DNA from 2 places in the Pseudomonas salmasensis genome. Region 2 is predicted to be linked to the other one. Evidence: predicted binding sites of a transcription regulator. Region 2 holds the regulator's gene; the other holds the start of a gene.
What was found. Region 2 encodes sigma-54, which starts transcription at its own class of promoters, with help from an activator protein. Its sites were predicted from a motif close to ANTGGCATNNANNTTGCTNT; they were not measured.

Region 1: a site for sigma-54 is predicted at 2,408-2,427, ahead of glnK (P-II family nitrogen regulator). Genes of this name have one in related genera too.

What each region holds. Positions count from the first base shown of each region.
Region 1 covers NZ_CP077083.1:3,333,839-3,337,218, forward strand. Annotated here, with positions in the region: gene HU731_RS15055 (secondary thiamine-phosphate synthase enzyme YjbQ) at 1-278, opposite strand, end outside; gene HU731_RS15060 (ammonium transporter) at 488-1,825, opposite strand; gene glnK (P-II family nitrogen regulator) at 1,860-2,198, opposite strand; gene HU731_RS15070 (accessory factor UbiK family protein) at 2,622-2,885, shown strand.
Region 2 covers NZ_CP077083.1:4,578,406-4,581,785, forward strand. Annotated here, with positions in the region: gene rapZ (RNase adapter RapZ) at 1-353, opposite strand, end outside; gene ptsN (PTS IIA-like nitrogen regulatory protein PtsN) at 356-820, opposite strand; gene hpf (ribosome hibernation-promoting factor, HPF/YfiA family) at 831-1,136, opposite strand; gene HU731_RS20510 (RNA polymerase factor sigma-54) at 1,212-2,705, opposite strand; gene lptB (LPS export ABC transporter ATP-binding protein) at 2,890-3,380, opposite strand, start outside.

The DNA of each region.
Region 1 (3,380 bases), 1.2 Mb from region 2:
TTGAAGTGCGCCGGCAAATCATCCGGACCTTCGTCGTTATGTTCAAACCCTGCGCGACCTTGTGGCACCAGCAGGTTGAAAAAACGCTCGAAGTCACGGCGAACCGCCGGGTCGGCATTCTCGTTGACGGTCAACGAGGCCGAGGTGTGCTGCAGCCACAGATGCAACAGGCCCACACGGCACGCCTTCAATTCAGGCAAGCCGGCAAGCAACTCGTCCGTTACCAAGTGAAAGCCCCGAGGCTTGGCCCGCAGGGTAATCAGGGTCTGTTGCCACATACAGTTCTCCGCCCATCGGCGCGCATTCTAGCGCGCTCTGAGAAAAAACAAAGTGCCTAATACGCCTTCATGCCTGTAAGACATTTGCACCCTTAAAAGTGCTGTGTGGATCCCATCACAAAGTCGATAAAAAACCCATGCACCTTTAGCCACAGACAAACGCCAGGCAAAAAAATGCCCGGCAAGCCGGGCATGTTTTTTTCACGTAGTTACAAGTTGTAGCCGCGCTCGTTGTGTTGCGCCAGGTCGAGGCCAACCGCCTCTTCTTCTTCGGTGACACGCAGGCCCATGACCATGTCGAGCACCTTGAGGATGACGTAGGTCACGATCGCCGTGTAGATCACGGTGAAGCCCACGCCTTTGCACTGTATCCACACTTGGGCCGCGATGTCGGTCACGGTGCCGAAGCCGCCCAGTGCCGGCGCTGCGAACACACCGGTAAGGATCGCACCGACGATACCGCCGATACCGTGCACGCCGAAAGCGTCCAGGGAGTCGTCGTAACCCAGCTTGCGCTTGAGGCTGGTCGCGCAGAAGAAGCACACCACACCGGCGACCAGGCCAATCACCAGGGCGCCCATCGGGCCCACGGTGCCAGCTGCTGGCGTCACGGCGACGAGGCCGGCAACCACGCCCGAGGCGATGCCCAGTGCGCTTGGCTTACCGTGGGTGATCCACTCGGCAAACATCCAGCCCAGGGCCGCAGCGGCGGTGGCGATCTGGGTCACCAGCATCGCCATGCCCGCGGTGCCGTTGGCCGCCGCAGCGGAACCGGCGTTGAAGCCAAACCAGCCGATCCACAGCATGGCCGCACCCACCAGGGTATAGCCCAGGTTATGCGGGGCCATCGGAGTGGTCGGGAAGCCCTTACGCTTGCCGAGCACGATGCACGCCACCAGGCCAGCCACACCCGCGTTGATGTGCACGACGGTGCCGCCCGCGAAGTCCAGCACGCCCCAGTCCCACATCAGGCCGCCGTTGCCGCTCCAGACCATGTGCGCGATCGGTGCATAGACCAGGGTGAACCAGATAGCCATGAAGATCAGCATCGCGGAGAACTTCATACGCTCAGCGAAAGCACCGACGATCAGCGCCGGGGTGATGATGGCAAAGGTCATCTGGAAGGTGATGAACACGGCTTCCGGAAACAGCGCCGCCGGCCCGGTGATGCTGGCCGGGGTGACACCCGCCAGGAACGCCTTGCCCATGCCGCCGAAGAAGGAATTGAAGTTGACCACGCCTTGTTCCATACCAGTGGTATCGAACGCGATGCTGTAGCCGTAGACGACCCAGAGAATGCTGATCAGGCCAGTGATGGCAAAGCACTGCATCATCACCGACAGAATGTTCTTGGAGCGGACCATGCCGCCGTAGAACAGCGCCAGGCCAGGGATGGTCATGAACAGCACCAGCGCGGTGGCGGTGAGCATCCAGGCGGTGTCGCCGGAATTGAGGACTGGAGCAGCCACTTCATCTGCCGCCATGGCCAGGCTTGGCATTACGATGGACAGCAGGGCTCCGAGCCCTGCGAATTTACGCAGAGTCATATTGTTTTCTCCTGGGGCGTTGGGGTTTGGCGGCTTAGATTGCGTCGGTATCGGTTTCGCCGGTACGGATGCGAATAGCCTGTTCCAGATTGACCACGAAGATCTTGCCGTCACCGATCTTGCCGGTGTTGGCCGCCTTGGTTATCGCCTCGATAACCCGGTCAAGATCCTTGTCGTCAATGGCGACGTCGATCTTCACCTTCGGCAGGAAATCGACCACGTATTCCGCGCCGCGATACAGCTCGGTATGACCCTTCTGCCGACCGAAGCCCTTGACCTCAGTAACGGTAATGCCCTGCACGCCGATCTCGGACAGTGACTCGCGTACATCGTCCAACTTGAACGGCTTGATGATGGCAGTGACTAGCTTCATGAAAACTCTCTCCCGAATTTGGTGGACTTGCCCCAGGAAAACAAACCCGTCTCAAGTCTAAGCGCAGTGCCTGGCTTTGTAACGCATCGTCGCCTCGGCATTTGCCGTCGCGACGCCAGCGAACCACTGGTGACGAGCCCTGTACCCCGGATCCGTCGGCGCACTGCATTCGTCACAGCGACTGCATCAGTGCATGGGTCATGATCGTCTAAGCAGAAACCTTGCCAGCTCCGTAAAAACCACTGAAATCAATCCATTGCCCGCTTGTGCCCACCTACAGGGCGCCTGCGCGGCCGCAATGCGCATCAAAACAGTGCGAGGCCGCCCGCCCCAATGCGCGAAAACCGTGCGCAACGGGGCGTGAAAATGACTATAGACGCTGCGTGATACACTGCCGGCCAACTGTTTTCCGGAATATGTCCAATGCTCGCGCCCAAAGACTTCCTCGACGCCCTGAGCGGCCACGCCTCTCGCCTGTTCAGCGGCGACACCCCGCTGCCCCGCAATGAAATCGAAAGCCAGTTCAAGGCTTTGCTACAGAGTGGTTTCAGCAAGCTCGACCTGGTCAGCCGGGAAGAGTTTGACAGCCAGATGGTGGTGCTGGCCCGCACACGTGCGCGACTGGAGAGCCTGGAGGCGAAGGTGGCGGAACTTGAAGCACGGTTGACGCCACCCTCTGCTGAATAAACACGGTGAGTGTGGGAGCTGGCTTGCCTGCGATAGCGGCCTGACAGTCAACACAGCTGGATTGTGTACATATCCATTCCTGCGGTCACGGCTACTTAGGGTTCCGCTCTGACAGGGTCACTTTTGGAAAAGAGCCCGGAATGCCGGCCCAGCCAAAAGTAACCAAAAGGGCTCTTGCCCGACCACTCGGCACCTCGCCTAGGCTCGGTGTGCCCGTAATCCGCCAGTGATTTGGGGGGCCGCCGCCACGCGCCATCCATGGCGCGGGGCGGCTAAACCGGCATCCCTGCCGGTTTACCCCCCAAATCCCTGTCGAATTCCGGCCAGCGTGGTTTAACGGGGCGCCTAAGATCAAAAGCAGATCAAGATCAAGAGCGACTCGCTTCGCATCGTGGTTACCGTTTGCTGCGACAGCCGACGAAGTTGTGTAGATACCTATGCCGCGATGGCGGTTCATCAGCGGATGATTCTTTGCTGACACACCGCCATCGCAGG
Region 2 (3,380 bases):
GCCAGAGAGCGGTTGGCACTGCTGAGGGGGTGACGTCGACGAGTTTCGGAGAACCGCTTGAGCAGGGTTTCTTCGTCGGCATCCAGGTACAGCACGTCGCAATGAATGTGCTTGGCACGCACTTCTTCCAACAGTTCCGGGAACCGCGAGAGGTGGCTGGGCAGGTTGCGGGCGTCAATCGAGACCGCAACCAGGGGCTGCGCCAATTCGGTATGGATCAATGCACGTTCCGCCAGCTCTGGCAGCAGGCCGGCCGGCAGGTTATCGATGCAATAGAAGCCGTTGTCCTCAAGCACATTGAGGGCGGTGCTCTTACCCGAGCCGGAGCGACCGCTGACGATGATCAAACGCATGATTACTGCCCGTTTTGTTCATCCAGGACAACTTGGTACAACGCTTCATTGCTGGAGGCGCTGCGCAGTTTGTCGCGTACATCCTTGCGGTCAAGCATGCTGGCGATCTGCCGGAGCAGTTCCAGGTGCGCATCGGTGGCCGCTTCCGGGACCAGCAGAACGAACAGCAGGTCAACCGGGGCACCGTCGATGGCGTCGAAATCAATCGGAGCGTCCAGGTGCATCAGCGCGCTCACAGGTGTCTCGCAACCTTTGAGGCGGCAGTGGGGAATAGCGATGCCGTTACCAAAACCGGTTGAGCCGAGTTTTTCACGGGCAATCAGAGCCTCGAAGACATCTTGCATCTCTAGATCCGGCACTTCGCGTGCGATCAGGTTGGCAATTTGTTCGAGGGCTTTTTTCTTGCTGCCGCCCGGCACGTTCACGAGTGAACGGCCGGGGGTCAGGATGGTTTCAAGTCGGATCATGGGGGGAGAGTTAACGACCTGTACCTTGCATCAGGTGCAGATTCTTTTCCTTATGCTTTATGAGTTGGCGGTCGAGCTTGTCGTAGAGCGAGTCGATTGCCGCGTACATGTCTTCATGTTCCGCATTGGCGACGAGCTTGGCATTCGGTACGTGCAGGGTGGCCTCGATTTTCTGCTTGAGCTTATCGACCTCCATGATGACCTGCACGTTGGTGATCTTGTCAAAATGCCCCGCAAGCTTGTTCAGTTTGCTCTCGGTGTACTCACGCAGGGGCTTGGTGACTTCCAGCTGGTGTCCACTGATGTTGACTTGCATACAGCTTCTCCTTCGTTGCCAGTGCATAAAGCGGTGGGCAGGAATACCCACCACTGGAACGCTGTGGCCCGCCCGTCACATCAACCGCTTACGCTCGCTGGAAGGCGCGATCCCAAGGGACTCGCGGTACTTGGCGACGGTTCGACGGGCGACCTGAATGCCTTGTGCCTCCAGTAAACCAGCGATCTTGCTGTCACTCAACGGCTTTTTCTGATTTTCCGCGGCAACCAGTTTTTTGATGATCGCGCGGATCGCCGTGGACGAGCATTCGCCGCCTTCGGAGGTGCTGACGTGGCTGGAGAAAAAGTATTTCAGCTCATAAATACCCCGTGGGGTATGCATGAATTTCTGCGTGGTGACCCGGGAAATCGTCGATTCGTGCATACCGACGGCTTCGGCGATGTCGTGCAGCACCAGAGGCTTCATGGCCTCGTCGCCGTATTCCAGGAAACCGCGCTGGTGCTCGACGATCTGGGTCGCGACTTTCATCAGGGTTTCGTTGCGGCTTTGCAGGCTCTTGATGAACCACCGCGCCTCCTGCAACTGGTTGCGCATGAAGGTGTTGTCGGCGCTGGTGTCAGCGCGGCGCACAAAGCCTGCATATTGCGGGTTGACCCGCAGGCGCGGTACCGACTCCTGGTTCAGCTCCACCAGCCAGCGTTCGTTGTCCTTGCGCACGATGACGTCGGGCACCACATATTCGGCTTCGCTGGATTCGATTTGCGAACCTGGGCGGGGGTTGAGGCTTTGCACCAGCTCGATGACCTGGCGCAAGTCATCTTCCTTGAGCTTCATGCGGCGCATCAGTTGGCTGTAGTCGCGACTGCCCAACAGGTCGATGTAATCACTGACCAGGCGTTGCGCTTCGGTGAGCCATGGCGTCTTGGCCGGCAGTTGGCGCAGTTGCAGCAACAGGCACTCGCTGAGGGTGCGTGCACCGATGCCGGCGGGTTCGAATTGCTGGATGCGGTGCAGGACGGCTTCGATTTCGTCCAGTTCGATGTCCAGTTCCGGGTCGAAGGCCTCGAGGATCTCGTCGAGGGTTTCGTCCAGGTAGCCCTGGTTATTGATGCAATCGATCAGGGTGACCGCGATCAGGCGATCGGTATCGGACATCGGCGCCAGGTTCAGTTGCCACAACAAGTGGCTCTGCAGGCTCTCGCCCACCGACGTACGGGTGGTGAAGTCCCACTCGTCATCATCGTTGCTTGGCAGGCTGCTGGCACTGGTCTGGTAGACGTCTTCCCACGCGGTGTCCACGGGAAGCTCGTTGGGAATGCGTTCGTTCCAGTCGCCTTCCTCCAGGTTATCCACCGTCGGGGCGGTTTCCTGATAGGAGGGTTCCTGCACGTCGGGATTGGGTTTTTGCTCGATGTTGTCGGCCAGCGGATCTGCATTGTCGAAGTCGTCGCCTTCTTCCTGGCGTTCGAGCATCGGATTGGACTCCAGGGCCTCCTGGATTTCCTGTTGCAGGTCCAGGGTCGACAATTGGAGCAGGCGGATGGCCTGTTGCAGCTGCGGTGTCATCGTCAGCTGCTGGCCCATTCTCAGGACTAGCGATGGTTTCATGGCAGGGGCTTAACACCTTATTCGCCGGCGCAATGCGCCATCCACGACAGGGCGCGTGAGCGCCAAACATAAGCAAATTATATGCCTGATCTCGGGGCCTTTGCCTAGAGCGCGGTAACAATAAAAAAACCGAGGTTTCTATTGACTCCCGCGCGCTCCAGGGAAAAGCGCGATACCCCTGTGTTTACAGGCGGAACTCGTGACCCAGGTACACTTCCTTCACCAGCTCGTTAGCCAGGATAGTCTCGGCATCGCCTTCGGCAATCAGCTGGCCATCGTTGACGATATAAGCGGTTTCGCAGATATCGAGGGTCTCGCGAACGTTGTGGTCCGTGATCAGCACCCCAATGCCTTTGGCCTTGAGGTGATGGATGATCTGCTTGATGTCGCCTACCGAAATCGGGTCGACACCGGCGAACGGTTCATCCAGCAGGATGAATTTCGGCGCGGTCGCCAGGGCGCGGGCGATTTCCACGCGACGACGTTCACCACCGGACAAGCTCATGCCGAGGTTGTCGCGAATGTGGTTGATGTGGAATTCCTGCAGCAGGCTTTCCAGCTCCTGGCGGCGGCCGTCGCGATCGAGTTCCTTGCGGGTCTCGAGGATCGCCATGATGTTGTCAGCTACCGACAGTTTGCGGAAGATCGACGCCTCCTGGGGGAGATAGCCGATAC